2 regions of the Streptomyces sp. NPDC005648 genome follow, and region 1 is predicted to be linked to the other one. Evidence: riboswitches for the same ligand, from Rfam matches in the RefSeq annotation. Region 1 holds a riboswitch; the other holds the start of a gene.
What was found. Region 1 has a riboswitch for ZMP and ZTP ahead of ABZT17_RS27085 (bifunctional 5,10-methylenetetrahydrofolate dehydrogenase/5,10-methenyltetrahydrofolate cyclohydrolase). Riboswitches for the same ligand answer to the same signal wherever they lie in the genome.

Region 1 (9,685 bases):
GGGGAACGCGCGGAACACGCAGCTCCCGGCCCGCGTCCGGCCGGCGTGACGTCGGCCGCCTGCCCCCTCCCGGGGACAGCGCCGAGGGCCGCCCGGTCGGGGCGGCCCTCGGTGGTGACGTGGCCTACTCGAAGGCTCCGAGCAGCGGGTACAGGGGCGCGGCGACGTCGGTGACCTGGTGGAGCTGGTTCAGGTCGTTCAGCCGGTTCAGCTGCTGCAGCTGGGCGGACGGCCGCGGCATCTCGGCCTTGTGCGCCTCCGGCAGGTCACTCACCGTGAGGGAGTCGAGCGTGGTGATCGGGTTGATCCTGCCCTCGCCCGGGGCAGCCGCGGTGGCTGCGTCCGCCATCGGTGCGGCGAGGCCGGTGAGGCCCGCGGCGAGACCAACGGCGGCGACGATACGTCGTGTTGAGATCATGCCTTCAGCAACGCCACCGGGCACCCGCCGGACACGGGCACGCGGCTCCGCTCACCCGTCAGGCTCATCCCCGCGGCTGCGCTTGCCGAGCCTGCCGGGTCGGAGGAGTCTCGAAGGTGACGAAGGAGGTCACCATGGGCACTGCGGCACGCCCCGCCTTCGACACCGACACCCTGCGCCGGGGCATCGAAGGACAAACTGCGGAGACACTGCTTTCTCTCTACGCGGACGACGCCGAGGTACGACTCGTCAACCGCAACGCCACGCCCAGTCACCCCAAGGTCCTGCACGGCCGTGACGAGATCGGCGAGATGCTCACCGATGTCTACAGCCGCGACATGACGCACAAACTGGAGGGATGTGTGGTCCAGGGCGACAACGCGGCCTACAGCGAGTCCTGCCGGTACCCGGACGGGATGCGTGTCCTGTCCGAGTCGATGCTCACTCTGCGCGACGGCAAGATCTCGCAGCAGATCATCATCGAGGCATGGGACGAGTAGGAGGGAGAACCGGGAGGGTCCAGGTCACCTCTAGGCTGACCTGGACCTTCTCGGCCCGCCTCGGCCGGACTCGGCAGTCACGACCAGCTTCCGCAGCAGGTCGGCGAGTGTCCGTCGCTCTGCTTCGGTCAGTACTGAGAGCAGTGCGGTCTCGTCCGCTTCCTCCGACTCCGCCTGCTGTTCGAAGGCGGCATGTCCTGCGTCGGTGAGCCGGACCAGGACACGCCTGCGGTCGGCGTGCTCGTGCGTCCGGCTGATCAGCCCCGCCTCCTCCAGCGGACCCAGCCGCGCCGACAGCGCACCCCGGGTCAGTCCGAGGAGGTCGGCCAGGTGCGAGGGGCTCGTGCCGTACGGCGGCCCGAGGCGGCGCAGGGTCAGCAGCACCTTGTACTGCCAGTGCCGCAGCCCGTCGGCGTCCAGCGTCGCGCGGCGGGTCTGTGAGGCGTGCCGGGCCAGGATGTGCAGCCGCATGAAGATCTGCTCCTTGACCGGATCCATCCAGTCGAGCTCCTTCGACCACACCTCGACGTGCCGGTCGACCGAGTCCTCCATTGACCGTCTCCCGCGATAGTTTTCTTGTGGATAGTTTTTTGCCTGACTACTTTCCCCTGCCATGACGAACACCACGACCGCAACGGTCGAATTCGACGAACTCCTGGCCGCGGCACGTGAGTTGTCACTGGCGGGAAGGTGGGACCGGGCACTGCGCCTGCTGGACGCGACGACGGCCGCCGGGCCCGCTAGCGCCCGCGGGCGTCTCGCCCGGGCCGCCGCCGAGGTCGCCCTGGAGAGCGACTGGTTCCGCAGGACGGACCTCGCCACGGATCGCCTCGCCGCCGCCGGGAAGGTGTCCGACGACGCCGACTGGGACCTGGGCTTCACCCGTCTGAAGCACGACTACTACGGGCTGCTGCGCGGTGACGGGCGGGTGCGGTTCGGCCCCGGGGGCCGGGACCCCGAGGCCCTCAGGAGCCTGCGCGACCGAGCGCACGCGCTGCGCGACCGCGCCCCGGACCAGGCGCGCGGCGGCTGGGCCGAGATGTACACCGGGCTGATCACCGACAACCTCTTCGCGGAGCGCACCACCGCCCGCACCCACTACGAGGCGGCCCTGCGGGCCGGCGAGTCGGCCGGTGACGATCCGCTGGTCCGTGAGGCGCTGCGGCATCTCGGCGACCAGGACCACGACGGGGGTGACCACCAGGCCGCCCTGGACCGCTGGCGCCGCGCCACGGAGGTGGGCGCCCGGGCGGGCGCCGTCCCCGGCACGCTCGCGCAGCAGATGCTCCTCGCGGTGCTGACCCGGGACGCCGGTGACGAGGCCGGGGCGAGGGCACGGGCCGAGGAGGTCGCCCGCTGGGCCGGGGCCCTCGGCGCCGAGCACATCCGGGCACAGGCCACCGGGTTCCTCGCGGGGGTCGATCCGACGGCGCCCGCGCGGGAGAGCGGGTCCAGGTCCTCGTAGCGCCCCGGGTTAGGCTGAGGGCGGGCCGTGACTGGCGCTGAGGTGGAGTACCACCGGGGAGCGGCCCCGCAGAGTCGATGCCGTGCGCCTGGGCGATCCGGTCACACCAGCCCAGGAGTGGATCATGACTCAGGCCCGGCTCATGGACGGCACCGCGCTTGCGAGGCGCATCGTGGAGGACACCGCCAAGCGCGCCACCGATCTCACCGGGCGCACCGGCAGCGCGCCCTGTCTCGCGACCGTGCTGGTCGGCGAGGACCCCGCCTCCGTCACCTACGTGCGGATGAAGCAGAACCGCTGCCGCAAGGCCGGCATCGAGTCCCGGCACGTGGCGCTGCCCGCCGCCACGACCACCGGGGAACTCGTGCGAGAACTCCGGCAGTTGTCGGAGGACCCCGGTGTGCACGGCATCCTCCTCCAGCACCCGATGGGCGAACACATCGACGAGCGGGCCGCGTTCGAGGCGATCGCCCCCGAGAAGGACGTCGACGGCGTCACCTTCGCCTCGTTCGCGACGATGAGCTTCGGGCTGCCGGGCTTCGTGTCGTGCACGCCCGGCGGAATCCTGCGGCTGCTCGACGAGTACGACGTCGACCCGTCCGGCAGGCGGGCCGTGGTCGTGGGCCGCAGCGCCATCCTCGGCAAGCCGGTCGGCATGCTCCTGCTCGCCCGGGACGCGACGGTGACGTACTGCCACTCCCGCACCCGGGACCTGTCCTCGGTGGTGCGCGAGGCGGACATCGTGGTCGCCGCGGTGGGGCGGCCCCGTCTGATCCGGGGCGAGGACATCAAGCCCGGCGCCGTGGTGGTCGACGCCGGGTACAACCCGGGCAACGTCGGCGACGTCGACTTCGACTCCGCCGTCGAGCGCGCCTCGCTCATCACTCCGGTGCCGGGCGGCGTCGGTCCGATGACGATCGCCACACTCCTGGAGCAGACCGTCGCCGCCGCCGCCCGGCAGCTCGGGGTGTGATCAGCGCATCCACCAGCGGGCGGGTGCGGCGCCGCCTGCCGGCCTGCTGGCTGTCGGCGGGCGCCGCGGTCGGGTCGTACTGCTGATCGGGTGGGTCTGGTCGAAGTGGGAGAGCAGGTTCGTCATCGACGGCGAGTTGCCGTAACGGATGATGTCGGTGCTGGTCCGCCGCATCGGGGCCTGGCCCGGCGCCCAGTTCCAGGGGTTCTGCTTGCCCCAGTTGCAGAGGGAGAGGGTCAGCGGACGGCCCGTGGTGGCCGCGGCCTTCGCGACGGCGTCGCTGATCGACCGGTAGGTCGTGGCCGCGTCGAGGCCCTCGGCGTCACCGCCGCACCAGTCGACCTTGACGAAGTCGAAGCCCGGTGTTGTCGACGGTGATGTTGCCGGCGCTGTCGCGGGTGCCCTGGCCGCCGGCAGGCCCGCGGCCACGAAGGCGTCGACCTGTTGCTTGATGACGCTGTAGTCGATCTTGGCGGCGAAGCTGTTCCAGGACGCCCAGCCCATGGGCGCGGTGGGGACGGGTATCTGACGGGTCGCCGCCACCTGGGCCGGGGTCGGCGCCGCGAGGACGAGGGCGGCGACCGCCGTGAGGGCGAGGGCGAGGCCCCCGACGGAACGAAGTCAACGGATGTGACAGGCGTGAAGTCGCCTTCCCCCACGGGTCGTTCTCGCCCGCGGAGCGACCCGGCGCCATACTGGCCGTCGTGCGCGTAGCGATCATGACGGCGGGTTCCCGGGGTGACGTGGCCCCCTACACCGGACTCGGACACGGGCTCGCCCGTGCCGGGCACGAGGTCACCCTGGTCACGCACGCCCGGTTCGAGCCCCTGGTGGCGGGGTCGGGGGTGCGGTTCCGTCCGCTGCCGGTGGACCCCCGGGCCGAGCTGGAGTCCTCGCGGGGGCGCGGCCTGCACCGCAGCACGACCGGCGTGGGCAAACTGATGCGGGTGTCCGCGATGGCGCGGGCGCTGGTGGGGCGGATGACGGACGACCTCGTGGCGGCCGCCCGGTCGAGCGACATACTGCTGCTGTCCGGGTCGGTGGGACCGCTCGGCCACACCATCGCCGAGGGCCTGTCCCTGCCGTATCTGGACGTCCCCCTCCAACCACTCGCCCCCACGCGGGAGTTCGGCCCTCCCTTGCTGGGCGTGCGTTCACTGGGGGCGCTGGCCAACCGGGTCGCCGGGCACGGAGTGGGACTGGCGGTGGAGCAGGTCTTCGCCGGAGCGATGCCCGGGGTACGGGAGCAGCTGGGCATGCCGCCCGTGCGGACCGCCGCCGCCTGGCGCGCCCGGGAGCGGCAGCGGCGGCCGGTACTGTACGGCTTCAGCTCGCTGGTGGTGCCACGGCCCGCCGACTGGCGGCCCGGCCTGGAGGTGACCGGCTACTGGTGGCCGTACGACACCGACATCCAACTCCCGTCGCGGCTACGGGACTTCCTCGACGCGGGACCGCCCCCCGTCTACGTCGGCCTGGGCAGCGCGACCGTGCCCGACCCCGCGCGCCTCAGCGCCGTGGTCGTCCGGGCTCTGCGCCGGGCGGGCCTGCGCGGGGTGATCCAGCGCGGCTGGGCGGATCTGGAGGTGTCCGGTGACGACATGCTGACCATCGACGAGGTGCCGCACTCCGTCCTCTTCCCCCGCACGGCCGCGGTCGTCCACCACGCCGGCGCGGGCACCACCGCGGCGGGCGTACGCGCCGGCGTTCCCTCCGTGCCGGTCCCGATCCAGTTCGACGAGGGCTTCTGGGCCGCACGCCTGGTGCGCCTGGGCGTGGCGCCCCGGGCACTTCCCCTGCGCCGCCTCACGACCGACACCCTGGCCTCGGCCCTCATGCGGGCCACCCGCGATCCGGCCTTCGGGCGCCGCGCGACGGAGCTGGGGGCGCGGGTACGGGCGGAGGACGGAGTGGCCCGGGTGCTGGCCGCGGTGGATCGACTGGGCGGGTAGAAGGGCCTCGGGGCGAGACCAGCTGCGGGTGGCGGTTGGCGGCTGGCGGGTGGCGGCTGGCGGCTGGCGGCTGGCGGCTGGCGGCTGGCGGGTGTATCCGGGCAGACCTCTACAGACGCGACAGCCCTCCCCTGTTCCGGCGCCCAGCTCCCCGGCGCCCGGCTTCCCCCTCCCCGGCGCCCGGCCTCCCCGTCACCGGCGGCCCGCGCAGCGTCAGCCGATGGGCCTCACCGTCGGCCGCCGGGCCTCAGCCACCCCCGGCGCCCCGCCGCACCCACCCCGGCGGCCGCAGAATCCCCAGCAGCTGCTGGACCAGCTCTTCCACCACCTCGTCCAGAGTGGCGTCCACCCACCCGGCGCTCCAGTCGTGCAGGAGCCCGTTCACGCTGCCGATGAAGGCCGCCGCGGCGAGGCGGTAGTCGCGCGGGGCCGCCTCTCCTCGGGCCGCCGCCTCCGCGGCCTCCGCGCAGATGAGGTCCACCCAGCGGGCGCGACGGGCCAGCCGCTGTTCCTCCAGACGGGGGCTGACGCCGATGATCTCGACGAAGGTGATCCGGATCCGGCGTGGATCGCTGGTGACATTGGCGGCGTAGGCGCGGAAGATCGCGGTCACCCGCTCGTCCAGCGGAAGGCCCCGCGACTCGGCGAAGACGGCCAGCACCGCTTCCTCGGCCCAGTCGTTGACCTGGAGGTGGAGGGCCGCCAGCACATCCTCGAGGGTGCGGAACTCCTCGTAGAACTGCCTGGTCGACAGGCCCGCGGCCTCACTCAGCGCCGCGACGGTCGTGGCCCGGTAGCCGGGCTCGCCGCCGAACAGCTCCAGCGCGGCGTCCAGGAATCTCCTGCGCCGCTCGGCCTGCCGCTCGGCGGCGGTCTTGCCGCCGTACCGCCCGGTCGGCGCCTTGAGCCTGCCCGTCACTGAACCTCCCTCGTCGCCCCCTCACCAATTTTGTCGTGTACGCAGTCTTGTGGAGAAGGGCGCCCCTTCCTTACTTTCCAGTAAGTAACAGTCTGAACGCGTCTGTTTTCAGATTCCTTGCCCGCTTCCCCATCCCCACAGAGGAGAGAGCACTCATGCCTGCCTCCAGAACCAGGCACCTTTGCTCGGTAGCCGCCGCCCTCGTCCTGACCGTCTCCGCGACCGCCACTGCCGCGAGCGCCGCCGCGGACTCCTCCGCCGCCCTGCGCGAGGTGCTGTTCGTCGGCAACAACTGGGACGGCACCGCCACCGTCCTGAAGTCCTCCGGGGACTTCGCCAAGGTCGGTGAGATCAATGTCGTCCCCGACAAGGCGGCACGGATCGCCGAGATCAACGCCGACCCGATCAAGTGGATCTACTACACGGCGATCCGCAACGAGGTCGGACAGGGCCACGACCAGTACGTCGACGACATGTACTCCACCCCGGACGGCAAGTCCGTGGTCGTCTCCCGCCCGAGCTTCGCCGACGTCGTCTCCATCGACCTGGCCACCGACAAGATCAACTGGCGTTTCCCGGTGGCCGGTTACCGCGCCGACCACATGGCCGTCTCCCCCGACGGCACCAGGGTCGCGGTGTCCGCCTCCACCGCCAACAAGGTGCAGGTCCTGGACATCAACACCGGCAAGGAACTGGGCGAGTTCGACACCGGTGACAAGCCCCACGAGAACGTCTTCACCAACGGCGGCAAGTACATCTGGAACATGGCGATCGGCGAGGTCACCACCTCCCTGGACGACCCGTCGTGGGACTGGACCAAGGGCGACCGGCACATCACCGTCGTCGACGCCACGACGTACAAGACCGTCAAGACGATCGACATGCGCGACCGGCTCGACGCGATCGGCCTGAAGGACTTCTCCGACGCCGTGCGGCCCGCCGCCTTCACTCCGGACTGGTCGAAGATGTACTTCCAGGTGTCGTTCTTCAACGGCTTCCTGGAGTACGACATCGCCTCCGACAAGATCACCCGGGTGAAGACCCTGCCGGCGAACCCGGCGACCAGCACCGACCGCACCACCTGGCTGCTGGACTCGCGCCACCACGGCATCTCGATGAGCCCCGACGGCACCAAGCTGTGCGTCGCCGGGACGATGGACAACTACGCCACGGTCGTCGACCGCGCCACCCTCCAGGAAGGGCCGCTCGTCACCGCGTCGACCCCGTACTGGGCGACCGTGAGCGGCGACGGCAAGGACTGCATCATCTCCGAGAGCGGCGCCGACCAGGTCACCGCGATCGACTTCGCGACCGGACAGAAGGTCACGTCCGTGCCCGTGGGCGACCACCCGCAGCGGGTACGGCTCGGACATGTGCCGGCCGACTGGACCGGTTCGTCGGCGAGTTGACGTACCGTCAGTAAACGGTGGGGGCGGGCTGTCGTCCGTCCCCACCGACCCATGCCCGTCGATGCGGTAGAGGCTCGGCCGCATGATCCCGCCGCTCCCCAGATGCCGTCGGCCCTCCGGCCCCCCGCACGGCGAAGCTGGGAGCGTGCCCATGACCGGCCCCCCTTCAGCGACCATCCGCCCGCCGGGAACCAGCCGCCTGCCGGCGGCTCGGTGTTCGCCCAGGTGGCCCGGGTCGCCCGGATCGGCCGCGTCGCCCGGGTCGTCGCCCCGCAGCCGCAGGTCGGCAGGGTGACCGGGATCGCCGGTGCGACGGGCGGGCTAGGCGGGTTCGTGCCGCCGCTGGTGCTGGGCGCGGTGAACAGCGCCGGGAACTCCTACCCCATCGGCTTCATGCTGCTGTCCGACCTCGCCCTCACCCAGTGCGGGTACGCCGACGGCCGGATGTACGACGCGGGCCGCGACTCCGGCGCGCGGGCCCGGACGGACGTGGCCCGCGCCGTCCGTCCGGGCCCGCCCCGTCAGAAGTGCGCCGCCGCCCAGGCCGCCAGCTCGGACCTGGCCGCGCCGAGCAGGCTCGCCGAGGGTGACGTCGCCCCGTTGGTCACCAGCGCGTAGTGCAGCACGCCGGAGTCCGCGTCGGTGAGCAGCAGACGGCGGCTGCCCGTGCCGCCCGGTTCGAGGGCCGCGCCGATCGGGGTGGAGGACGTGTAGGCGGGCGGCCCGTAGACCGTGCCCAGGTCGGAGACGACGGTGGTCGTGGCCGTCGGGAAGGAGGCGGGCAGATGCAGTTCGGTGGGTGCCGAACCGCTGCCCGACTTCCATACGAGCAGCCCGTACTGGCCGGAGCCGACCAGCGACGACACGTTCGGCAGCGAACTGGGGACCGGGTTCCAGGTCAGGGTCGTCGAGCCGTCACGGGAGCGGTCCTCGTAGGTGAAGGCGAGGGTCGTGCCGGCGGTCGCGCTCGGGTACACGCGGTCGAGCAGCCGGGCGTCCTGACGGAGCGTCACCGTACCGGAGTCGTTCATGTTCACGGCCGACAGGTCCTCGCCGTTCCAGGCGTCGCCCGAGGTCTGGACCTTGTCCGGGTTGTCGTTCATCAGCTCGTGGTGGCGTCCGTTGTAGATGTCCCACTGCCACTGGTTGCCGGAGAGCACCGGACCGGAGGCCGAGGGGTTGGACCACCAACTCGATCCCGGCAGGCGGGAGTCGAGGGCCTGGTACATCGCCTTGTCGACCGTCGGGGCCTTGCCCGACACCGACCCGGACAGCGGATGGCCGAACTCACTGACCACGGCGGCCGTTCCGGCGGCCGAGGCCCGGTCGCGGACCGTCCCGAAGTCGGTCGAGTACTGCCCGTCCGAGGCGTTGCCCCACATCAGGATCCCGGAGATCGCCTTCTGGTCGTAGAAGTGCGTGTTGAACACGTACCGGGGGCCGAGGGTGCCCGCGTCCAGCAGGCCGCCCTCCTGCTTCTGGGAGTCGATGTTGGCGTTCCAGAAGAGGTTGGGCTCGACGAGAGCGGGCTTGGCCTGCCAGCCGGCCGCGTCCATCCGGGCCCGGAACCGCTGGTAGAAGGGCCACAGCAGGTTCTGCTCCCAGGTACGGCTCGTCTGGCCCGAGTCGTAGCTGCCGGCGAACGGCTCGTTGTACGGGTCGAAGCCGACGACAGCCGCGAACTCCGTTTCGCTCAGGTGCTGTTGGAGGTAGGCCATGGTCTTCTGGGCGGTGTCGAGGAAGGAGTCCTGCAGGCCGTAGTTGTTGTGCCAGAAGTCGTACTGCGCCTTGGTCACCGCCTGGTTCCCGGTGATGTTCTGACCCCAGAAGAGACAGATGCCGCACGATTCCTGCGGATAACTCCCCAGCGACACTGCCCACTTGGGCGCTCCGTCACCGGTGTACCAGCTGCCGGAGTTGAACAGGTAGCGCGAGTAGAGATCCTGGTGGAAGTCGGGGTAGACACGGATGCCGGCGTCGAGGAACGCCTGCAACTGTGCGGTGACCGCGGCCAGATAGGTGGTGTCGACCGTTCCGCGGGTGGGCTCGGCG
Region 2 (9,685 bases), on a different contig from region 1:
CGCTCACATAAGGGCGATACGGTCGCCGACATGCCTGCCAGCACCGTTCCCGGCACCGCCCCCGCCCGCACCACCGTGACCGGATGGGGCCGCACCGCGCCCACCGCGGCCCGTGTGGTCCGTCCACGGACGTACGAGGAGGCCGTGGTCGCCGTCCGTGGCTGCGGGGAGCGCGGGGGCATCCCCAGGGGCCTGGGGCGGGCGTACGGGGACGCGGCGCAGAACGCCGGCGGGTTCGTGCTCGACATGACGGGTCTCGACCGGATCCACGCGATCGACGCCGACGGCGGCACCGTCCTGTGCGACGCGGGTGTCTCCCTGCACCGGCTGATGGAAGTGCTGCTGCCGCTGGGCTGGTTCGTGCCGGTGACGCCCGGTACGCGACAGGTGACCGTCGGCGGCGCGATCGGCGCGGACATCCACGGCAAGAACCACCATGTCTCCGGCTCCTTCTCGCGGCACGTCCTCTCCCTCGAACTCCTCACCGCCGACGGTGAGATCCGCACCGTGGGACGTGGCACGCCGCTGTTCGACGCGACCGCCGGCGGTATGGGCCTGACCGGCGTGATCCTCACCGCCACCGTACGGCTGCTGCCGGTGGAGACCTCCTTGATGGCGGTCGACACGGAGCGGGCGACCGACCTCGACGACCTGATGGCCCGTCTGACCGCGACCGACGACCGTTACCGCTACTCGGTCGCCTGGATCGACCTGCTGGCTCGTGGCGCGGCGAGGGGGCGCGCGGTACTGACCCGTGGCGACCACGCACCCCTGGACGCACTGCCGGCACGCGCGCGCAGACGGCCGTTGGAGTTCCTGACCCCGCGGTTCCCGGCGGCGCCCGCGTTCCTCCCGGAGGGCCTGCTCAGCCGCACGACCGTGGGGCTCTTCAACGAGCTCTGGTACCGGAAGGCGCCGCACGCGCGTACCGGCGAACTGCAGAAGATCTCCTCCTTCTTCCACCCCCTCGACGGCGTCCCGCACTGGAACCGCGTCTACGGCCGGGGCGGCTTCGTGCAGTACCAGTTCGTCGTCGGGTACGGCCGGGAGGAGGCCCTGCGGCGGATCGTGCGGCGCATCTCCGAGCACCGCTGCCCGTCCTTCCTGGCCGTCCTCAAGCGCTTCGGGCGGGCCGACCCGGGCTGGCTCTCCTTCCCGCTGCCCGGCTGGACGCTCGCCCTGGACATCCCGGCGTCGCTGCCCGGCCTCGGGGCCTTCCTGGACCAGCTCGACGAGGAGGTCGCCGCGGCCGGTGGACGCGTCTACCTCGCCAAGGACGCCCGGCTGCGCCCCGAACTCCTCGCCGCGATGTACCCGCGCCTCGACGACTTCCGCGCCCTGCGCGCGGAGACCGACCCGCGCGGGGTCTTCGTGTCGGACCTGTCCCGCCGTCTCGCCCTCTAGGAGCTGCTGTCGTGAAGGACGCCTTCGGTCTCCCCCAGTCCCTGCTCGTCCTCGGCGGTACGTCCGAGATCGCGCTCGCCACCGCGCGCCGGCTGGTCGCGCGCCGCACACGCGTGGTGTGGCTCGCCGGGCGCCCCTCGCCCGCCCTGGAGACGGCGGCCGAGCAACTGCGCGCGGTCGGTGCCGACGTGCACACCGTCGGCTTCGACGCGCTCGACCCCGACTCCCACGAGGCCGTCCTCGGCAAGGTCTTCGCCGAGGGCGACATCGACCTGGTGCTGCTGGCCTTCGGGGTCCTCGGCGACCAGGCGCACGACGAGCGCGACCCGGCCGCCGCGGTACGGGTCGCGCAGACCAACTACACGGGCGCGGTGTCGGCGGCTCTGGTGAGCGCACGCGCGCTGCAGACGCAGGGGCACGGTTCCCTGGTGGTGCTGTCGTCCGTCGCCGGTGAGCGGGCGCGCCGCGCCAACTTCATCTACGGCTCCAGCAAGGCGGGCCTGGACGCGTTCACACAGGGCCTGGGCGACGCGCTGTACGGCACCGGCGTGCACGTCATGGTCGTGCGCCCCGGGTTCGTACGGAGCAAGATGACGGCCGGGCTTCCGGAGACACCGCTCGCGACGACCCCGGAGGCGGTGGCGACGGCGATCGAACTCGGCCTCAGGCGGCGCTCGGAGACGGTGTGGGTACCGGGCACGCTGCGCCTGGTGATGTCGGCGCTGCGGCACGTCCCGCGCGCGCTGTTCCGACGGCTGCCCCTCTAGCGGGCGGCCGCCCCGCGGCTAGCGGGTCGGCAGGGAGCCGCGCTCCACATGGCCGACCTGCGGGGGCACCACGGTGCCTCCGAAGGTGAACTCCCGCAGCTTGCGCCACACGCCGTCCGCGCCCTGCTCGTAGAGGGCGAAACCGGTGCAGGGCCAGTCGGCCTGGTAGTCGGCGAGTTCCTCGAAGGCGCGGTCCATCGACTCCTCGTCGATGCCGTGCGCGACGGTCACATGCGGGTGGTACGGGAACGCCAGTTCGCGGGGCACCGGGCCGGAGGCGTCGCGGACCTGCTTCTGCAGCCGGCTGCAGGCCTCGGCGCCTTCGGCGACCCTGACGTACACGACGGGCGACAGGGGCCGGAAGGTGCCGGTGCCGCAGAGGCGCATCGGGAAGGGCCGGCCGGCCGCGGCGACCTCGGTCAGATGCGCCTCGACGGCGGGCAGGTCGGCGCCGTCGACCTCGGTCGGCGGCAGCAGGGTGACATGCGTGGGGATACCGTGAGCCGCGGCGTCGCCGAAGCCCGCGCGCAGCTGCTGGAGCTGGCTGCCGTGTGGCTCCGGGACCGCGATCGACACGCCGATCGTTACGGTCCCCACGTCGTCTCCTGTCGTCGTGACGGGTTGGTCTGTCAGCCGTCGGCTATCGACTCTACGGCCACGGCTGTGTTGCGGGCAGGCGCAACCGTAGTGATGTGCAGCGCTCTGCCGGTGGTACGTGTGTTCAGTGGTGTACGTCAGTGCTTGGCGGGCAGGAAGCCGACCTTGTCGTACGCCTGGGAGAGCGTCTCCGCCGCGACGGCGCGTGCCTTCTCCGCGCCCTTGGCCAGGATCGAGTCCAGCGTCTCCGAGTCGTCCAGGTACTGCTGGGTGCGCTCCTTGAAGGGCGTCACGAACTCGACCATGACCTCGGCGAGATCCGTCTTGAGGGCGCCGTACATCTTGCCCTCGTACTCCTGCTCCAGCTCGGCGATCGACTTGCCGGTGAGGGTCGAGTAGATGGTGAGCAGGTTGCTGACGCCCGGCTTGTTCTCGGCGTCGTAGCGGATGACGGTGTCGGTGTCGGTGACGGCGCTCTTGACCTTCTTGGCGGTGGCCTTCGGGTCGTCGAGGAGGTTGATGAGGCCCTTCGGCGTGGACGCCGACTTGCTCATCTTGATCGACGGGTCCTGCAGGTCGTAGATCTTCGCCGTCTCCTTGAGGATGTACGGCTTCGGGATCGTGAAGGTGTCGCCGTACCGGCCGTTGAAGCGGGTGGCGAGGTCGCGGGTCAGCTCGACGTGCTGGCGCTGGTCCTCGCCGACGGGGACCTCGTGGGCCTGGTAGAGCAGGATGTCGGCGACCTGGAGGATCGGGTACGTGAACAGGCCGACGGACGCGCGGTCGGCGCCCTGCTTGGCGGACTTGTCCTTGAACTGGGTCATACGGCTCGCCTCGCCGAAGCCGGTGAGGCAGTTCATGACCCAGGCGAGCTGGGCGTGCTCGGGGACATGGCTCTGGACGAACAGCGTGCAGCGCTCGGGGTCGAGACCGGCCGCGAGGAGCTGGGCGGCGGCGAGCCGGGTGTTGGCCCGCAGCTCGGCGGGGTCCTGCGGGATCGTGATCGCGTGCAGGTCGACGACCATGTAGAACGCGTCGTGGGTCTCCTGCAGGGCCACCCACTGACGGACGGCGCCGAGGTAGTTGCCGAGGTGGAACGAGCCTGCGGTGGGCTGGATTCCGGAGAGCACGCGGGGTCGATCAGAGGTCATGTTCACCATTCTCTCAGGTGTCGGGGCCCGATCCGGAACTGGTCGGAAACAGATGGGAACCGATCCGTCTTCCGCGGTGTAACAAGAGTGTGAGAACGCGGGAGGGGGGCCGCATCGTCGATGAGGCCGCGGTGATCGCCCGCGTGCGCGCCGGAGATCCGGAGGCGTACGCGGAGCTGGTGCGGGCCCATACGGGCATCGCGCTCAGGGCGGCCGCGGCGCTCGGGGCGGGTGCGGACGCGGAGGACGTGGTGCAGCAGGCCTTCGTGAAGGCGTACTGCGCGCTGGGCAGGTTCCGGGACGGCTCGGCCTTCAAGCCGTGGCTGCTGTCGATCGTCGCCAATGAGACGAGGAACACAGTGCGCACGGCGGCGCGGCAGCGCACGCTCGCCGGCCGGGAGGCGGCGTTCGCGGAGGCGGAGCCGCTGATACCGGATTCGGCGGACCCGGCGGTGGCGACGCTGGAGACGGAGCGCCGGGCAGCGCTGCTGTGTGCTCTGGAGAAGCTGAGCGAGGAGCACCGCCTGGTCGTCACCTACCGCTTTCTGCTGGAGATGGACGAGTCGGAGACGGCCCAGGCCCTGGGCTGGCCGCGCGGCACGGTCAAGTCCCGGCTGAACCGCGCGCTGCGCAAGATGGGCCGGCTGCTGCCGGATTTCGAGCCTCGGGAAGGGGGTGACGGCAGTGAGTGAGGGACGGGACGCGTACGGCGGCGAGGGCGGCCGTCCTGGCGGCACGGGTCGCCAGGACCCCCGCGGGCGTGGCGGTGACCGCGGTCCGGGATCGGGTTCTGGTGGGGGTCCGCAGGAGCGTGCCCGTGAGCGGACGCAGGAAGGCGGCGCCTCCCGGCTGCCGGACGAGCTGCGCGCGCTCGGCCGGTCGCTGGACGCGCCGGAGGTCGACGGTGCCGGCTCCCTCGGCTCCGAGACGATGGTGGAGCGGGTACTGGGACAGATACTCGCCGAACATCTCGCGGTGCCGGTGGCCGAGCCCCGGGGCCCGCGCGAGCGGCTGCGCGCGGTGCGGCGCTGGGCGCGGCTGAGATGGCGCTCGCTGAGCGTGACGCTGTGTGGGCTGCTGACGGTCCTCGCGCTCACGCCGCCGGTGCGGGCTGCGGTCATGGACTGGTTCGACTTCGGCTTCGGCGGGGTCGAGGTGCGCTACGACCCCTCGGCCGTGCCCTCGCCGGGTGCCGAGGTGCCCGGCTGCGGCAGGTCGGTGTCGCTCGGCCAGGCCGGGCACCGGGCCGGGTTCGAGCCACTGGTGCCGGACGGGCTCGGCGCTCCCGACACGGTGGCGGTGACGGACGAGCCGCGGGGCCGCTTCTTGGTCAGCCTGTGCTGGCGGGAGAGCGGCCGTACGGTGCGGCTGGACGAGTTCCCCGAGCGGCTCGACCCCGCTTTCACCAAGACCCTGCGGGAACAGCCGGAGTGGATCCCGCTGGGTGGGAGCCCGTCGGCCGGCGGTGTGCGGGACTACGCGCTGTGGTTCCCGCGTCCGCATCTGCTGGGTTTCTGGCTGGTCGACACGGACGGGAACCGTTTCACACGCGAGGAGCGGACCGCCGGGCCGACGCTGCTGTGGACCCGTCGGTCGGGCGGGGAGGACGTGACGCTGCGGCTGGAGGGCGTCGCGTCGAAGGATCGTGCGGTGGGGATCGCGAACTCCCTCGAGAAGCCGTCCGGGAAGCCCTCGAAATAGTCGGCGGAGGGTGGGAACCCCCGCGGCTCGGGCGGTGTACCAGAAGTGACACGCGGCTCGCGGGAGGGCCGCAGGGGATCGACCGGTGGGGGAAGAGATGCGTGGACTGAGGAGCAGGTCTCGTGAACTGGGCGCGCTGTCGGGGGCGTTGACCGTGACGCTCGGGCTGGTGGTGTGCGGTGCGTCCTCGGCTTCGGCCGGCGAAGATGAGGCAGCGTCGGGGGTGCGGGCCCAGGGTCCGGATGTCCCCGACGTGGCGATGATCGTCGCCGGTGGCACCGGTCAGACGGAGGTGGTGCGGTCCGGACAGCCCGCCTTCGCCCGTCTGCGACACCTGCTGCGGCCCGCATACACGGGGACCGAGCGCGGACCGCAGGCCTGGACCGACGGCCGCTGCCCGCCCGTGGCCATCACCGTGGTCTGGGGGCTGACAGGCGTCGGAGGCTGGCCGCAGACGGACCGGGCACCGGGTGGGGACGTGGCCGTCGAACGACAGGACCAGCTGTTCGTGGCGGGCGACGGCACCCCCTGGATACGGACCGATCCAGCACCCGCCGTCCAGGACGACGACATCCGCTGGCATCGGGCACCGCGCTCGGTGTTCGTGCAGTTGGAGAGGGAGAAGGTGCTCAGCCGGAAGGTGCTCAGCGGGCTGGGCGACGGGGCGAGCGGTGCCCAGCCAGGCGCGGACGGCACCTCCGGGGGCGGGACCACCTCGCAGAGGCTCACCGTCGGTGAGGCCGGTCATGATCGGGGAAGTGTCTGGTGGGCGGTTCCCGGGCTGGCCGTAGGACTCGCGGCCGGGGCCGGGGGCACGTCCCTGATACGCCGCGCGGCGGCCCGGCAAGGTGCCGGACCGCCGCGGGAGGAGCCACGCCAGGAACTCATCGACCTCTGAGCCGGTCGCTCACCGGTCTGGGAAGCCGCCTGCCTCAGCCAGCCATCGATCTTCGTGAGTCACCGGTCTTTGACAACTCAAGAGTGGATGTTCGCCCAAGGGGGCGTCAGCCCGGGAGACGGCCTTCAGCCCAGGTCGATCTCCGGGTACAGCGGGAAGCCGGCCACCAGGTCCGTCGCGCGGCGGGCGATCTCGTCCGCGATCTTCGCGTCGAGGACGTGCTGGGCCTTGGAGGGGGCTCCCGACTTGGTGGTGCCCGGCTCGGCGGTGGTCAGGACGCGGTCGATCAGGCCCGCCACCTCGTCCATCTCCGCCGTGCCCAGACCGCGCGTGGTCAGGGCGGGGGTGCCGATGCGGATGCCGGAGGTGTACCAGGCACCGTTCGGGTCGGCGGGGATGGCGTTGCGGTTGGTGACGATGCCGGACTCGAGGAGCGCGGCCTCGGCCTGGCGGCCGGTGAGGCCGTAGGAGGTGGCGACGTCGATCAGGTTCAGGTGGTTGTCCGTGCCGCCGGTGACCAGGGTCGCACCCCGGCGCATCAGGCCCTCCGCCAGCGCCCGCGAGTTGTCCACGATGCGCTGGGCGTAGTCCTGGAAGGAGGGCTGACGCGCCTCGGCCAGGGCGACGGCCTTGGCGGCCATGACGTGCGGGAGCGGACCGCCGAGGACCATCGGGCAGCCGCGGTCGACCTGGTCCTTGAGGGAGTCGTCGCACAGGACCATGCCGCCGCGCGGGCCGCGCAGCGACTTGTGGGTGGTGGTGGTGACGATCTGGGCGTGCGGCACCGGGTCGAAGTCGCCGGTCAGCACCTTGCCCGCGACCAGGCCGGCGAAGTGCGCCATGTCCACCATCAGGGTCGCCCCGACCTCGTCGGCGATCTCACGCATGATGCGGAAGTTCACCAGGCGCGGGTAGGCGGAGTAGCCGGCGACGATGATCAGCGGCTTGAACTCGCGGGCGGAGACCCGCAGCGCCTCGTAGTCGATGAGGCCGGTCGCCGGGTCGGTGCCGTAGGAGCGCTGGTCGAACATCTTGCCCGAGATGTTCGGACGGAAGCCGTGGGTGAGGTGACCGCCGGCGTCCAGGGACATGCCGAGCATGCGCTGGTTGCCGAAGGCCTGGCGGAGCTCGGCCCAGTCGGCGTCGGTGAGGTCGTTGACTTGGCGGGCGCCGGCCTTCTCCAGGAAGGGGACCTCCACGCGGTCGGCGAGTACGGCCCAGAACGCCACGAGGTTGGCGTCGATGCCGGAGTGCGGCTGGACGTAGGCGTGGCGGGCGCCGAAGAGCTCCTTGGCGTGCTCGGCGGCGAGGGACTCGACGGTGTCGACGTTGCGACAGCCGGCGTAGAAACGACGGCCGACGGTGCCCTCGGCGTACTTGTCGCTGAACCAGTTGCCCATTGCGAGGAGGGTGGCCGGGGAGGCGTAGTTCTCCGAGGCGATCAGCTTGAGCATCTCGCGCTGGTCGGCGACCTCCTGGCCGATGGCGTCCGCCACGCGTGGCTCGACGGCGCGGATCACATCGAGGGCGGCGCGGAAGGCGGTGGACTCGGTGGAGAGGGACTCGGCTGACATGAGGGACCTCCGGACGTTGGCGTTCAGCGTTCACGGTACGGCCCAGGCGCACGGCACTGTCTCTGCTCGGGCCGCTCCCCGATGGTCGGTCCCATCCCAGCGCGCCAGTCACGGCCCGTCGGTCAGCCTACCGGGCCCGCTCAACGGGGCAGGGCCCGCGTCCACCATGCGAGCGACGATAGGAACAGGGGGATCCTCACCCCGGGAGGCGCCGTGACCGCGATGGAAAACCTGATCGCCGCCGCCGACGCGCACAGTGCGCACACCTATCACCCGCTGCCCGTGGTCGTCGCCACCGCCGACGGCGCCTGGATGACGGACGTGGAGGGGAGGCGGTATCTGGACCTGCTGGCCGGTTACTCGGCCCTCAACTTCGGCCACCGCAACCGACGGCTGGTGGCGGCGGCGAAGGCGCAGCTGGACCGGGTGACGCTGACGTCGCGGGCGTTCCACCACGACCGGTTCGCGGCGTTCTGCTCCGAGCTCGCCGAGCTGTGCGGGATGGAGATGGTGCTGCCGATGAACACGGGCGCGGAGGCGGTGGAGACCGCGGTGAAGACGGCCCGGAAGTGGGGGTACAAGGTCAAGGGCGTACCCGCGGAGATGGCGAAGATCGTGGTCGCCGGGAACAACTTCCATGGGCGTACGACGACGCTGATCAGCTTCTCCACGGACTCGGACGCGCGCGCGGACTTCGGGCCGTACACACCGGGCTTCGAGATCGTGCCGTACGGCGATCTGACGGCGATGCGTTCGGCGGTCACGGAGAACACGGTGGCCGTGCTGCTGGAGCCGATCCAGGGCGAGGCGGGAGTGCTGGTGCCGCCGGGCGGTTATCTGCCGGCGGTGCGGGAGCTGACCCGGGAGCGGGAGGTCCTGTTCGTCGCGGACGAGATCCAGTCGGGGCTGGGGCGGACGGGAAGGACCTTCGCATGCGAGCACGAGGACGTGGTGCCCGATGTGTATGTGCTCGGCAAGGCGCTGGGCGGCGGGATCGTCCCGGTGTCGGCGGTGGTGTCGAGTGCCGCCGTGCTCGGGGTGTTCCTTCCCGGGGAACACGGGTCCACCTTCGGCGGCAATCCCCTGGCCTGCGCGGTGGCCCTGGAGGTGATCGCGATGCTGCGGACGGGTGAGTTCCAGGCGCGGGCGGCGGAGCTCGGGGCGCATCTGCACCGGGGGTTGCGGGGGCTGGCCGATGCGGGGCGGGTCACGGCGGTCCGGGGGCGCGGGCTGTGGGCGGGGGTCGACATCCATCCGCGGTACGGCACGGGACGGGAGGTGTCCGAGAAGCTGATGGACCGCGGAGTGCTGGTGAAGGACACCCACGGCCCGACGATCCGCCTCGCACCGCCCCTCGTCGTCGAAAAGGAGGATCTGGACTGGGGACTGACCCAACTGCGGGCTGTACTGGACCTTTAGCCACCACCACCGCGCGCCAGGGGACCACCGGCCGCCGTGCGCCAAGGGGACACTCAGGAACCGCGCGTCACCGGATCAGATGCGGCAGGAAGCGTGCGTACTCGTCCGTGACCAGCCCGGAGGATTCTCGGATGCCCAGGCCCGCCGACTCGTTCTCGACCACCCACGCGCCGA

Region 2: it holds a riboswitch for ZMP and ZTP, as region 1 does, so the genes downstream of both, ABZT17_RS02240 (glycine hydroxymethyltransferase) here and ABZT17_RS27085 (bifunctional 5,10-methylenetetrahydrofolate dehydrogenase/5,10-methenyltetrahydrofolate cyclohydrolase) in region 1, are expected to answer to the same signal.

The regions. Positions count from the first base shown of each region.
Region 1 is NZ_JBEXCS010000052.1:15,210-24,894, reverse strand. It holds gene ABZT17_RS27105 (hypothetical protein) at 125-418, opposite strand; gene ABZT17_RS27100 (nuclear transport factor 2 family protein) at 553-918, shown strand; gene ABZT17_RS27095 (MarR family transcriptional regulator) at 949-1,470, opposite strand; gene ABZT17_RS27090 (hypothetical protein) at 1,532-2,383, shown strand; ZMP/ZTP riboswitch at 2,401-2,484, shown strand; gene ABZT17_RS27085 (bifunctional 5,10-methylenetetrahydrofolate dehydrogenase/5,10-methenyltetrahydrofolate cyclohydrolase) at 2,508-3,356, shown strand; partial or broken gene ABZT17_RS27080 (hypothetical protein) at 3,438-3,905, opposite strand; gene ABZT17_RS27075 (glycosyltransferase) at 4,076-5,305, shown strand; gene ABZT17_RS27070 (TetR/AcrR family transcriptional regulator) at 5,553-6,224, opposite strand; gene ABZT17_RS27065 (YncE family protein) at 6,380-7,633, shown strand; partial or broken gene ABZT17_RS27060 (MFS transporter) at 7,898-8,098, shown strand; gene ABZT17_RS27055 (cellulase family glycosylhydrolase) at 8,155-9,685, opposite strand, start outside.
Region 2 is NZ_JBEXCS010000002.1:199,223-208,907, reverse strand. It holds gene ABZT17_RS02275 (FAD-binding oxidoreductase) at 31-1,404, shown strand; gene ABZT17_RS02270 (decaprenylphospho-beta-D-erythro-pentofuranosid-2-ulose 2-reductase) at 1,416-2,171, shown strand; gene ABZT17_RS02265 (2'-5' RNA ligase family protein) at 2,190-2,768, opposite strand; gene trpS (tryptophan--tRNA ligase) at 2,906-3,919, opposite strand; gene ABZT17_RS02255 (RNA polymerase sigma factor) at 4,051-4,611, shown strand; gene ABZT17_RS02250 (hypothetical protein) at 4,781-5,620, shown strand; gene ABZT17_RS02245 (hypothetical protein) at 5,718-6,518, shown strand; gene ABZT17_RS02240 (glycine hydroxymethyltransferase) at 6,644-8,092, opposite strand; ZMP/ZTP riboswitch at 8,126-8,214, opposite strand; gene rocD (ornithine--oxo-acid transaminase) at 8,306-9,511, shown strand; gene ABZT17_RS02230 (glutathionylspermidine synthase family protein) at 9,579-9,685, opposite strand, start outside.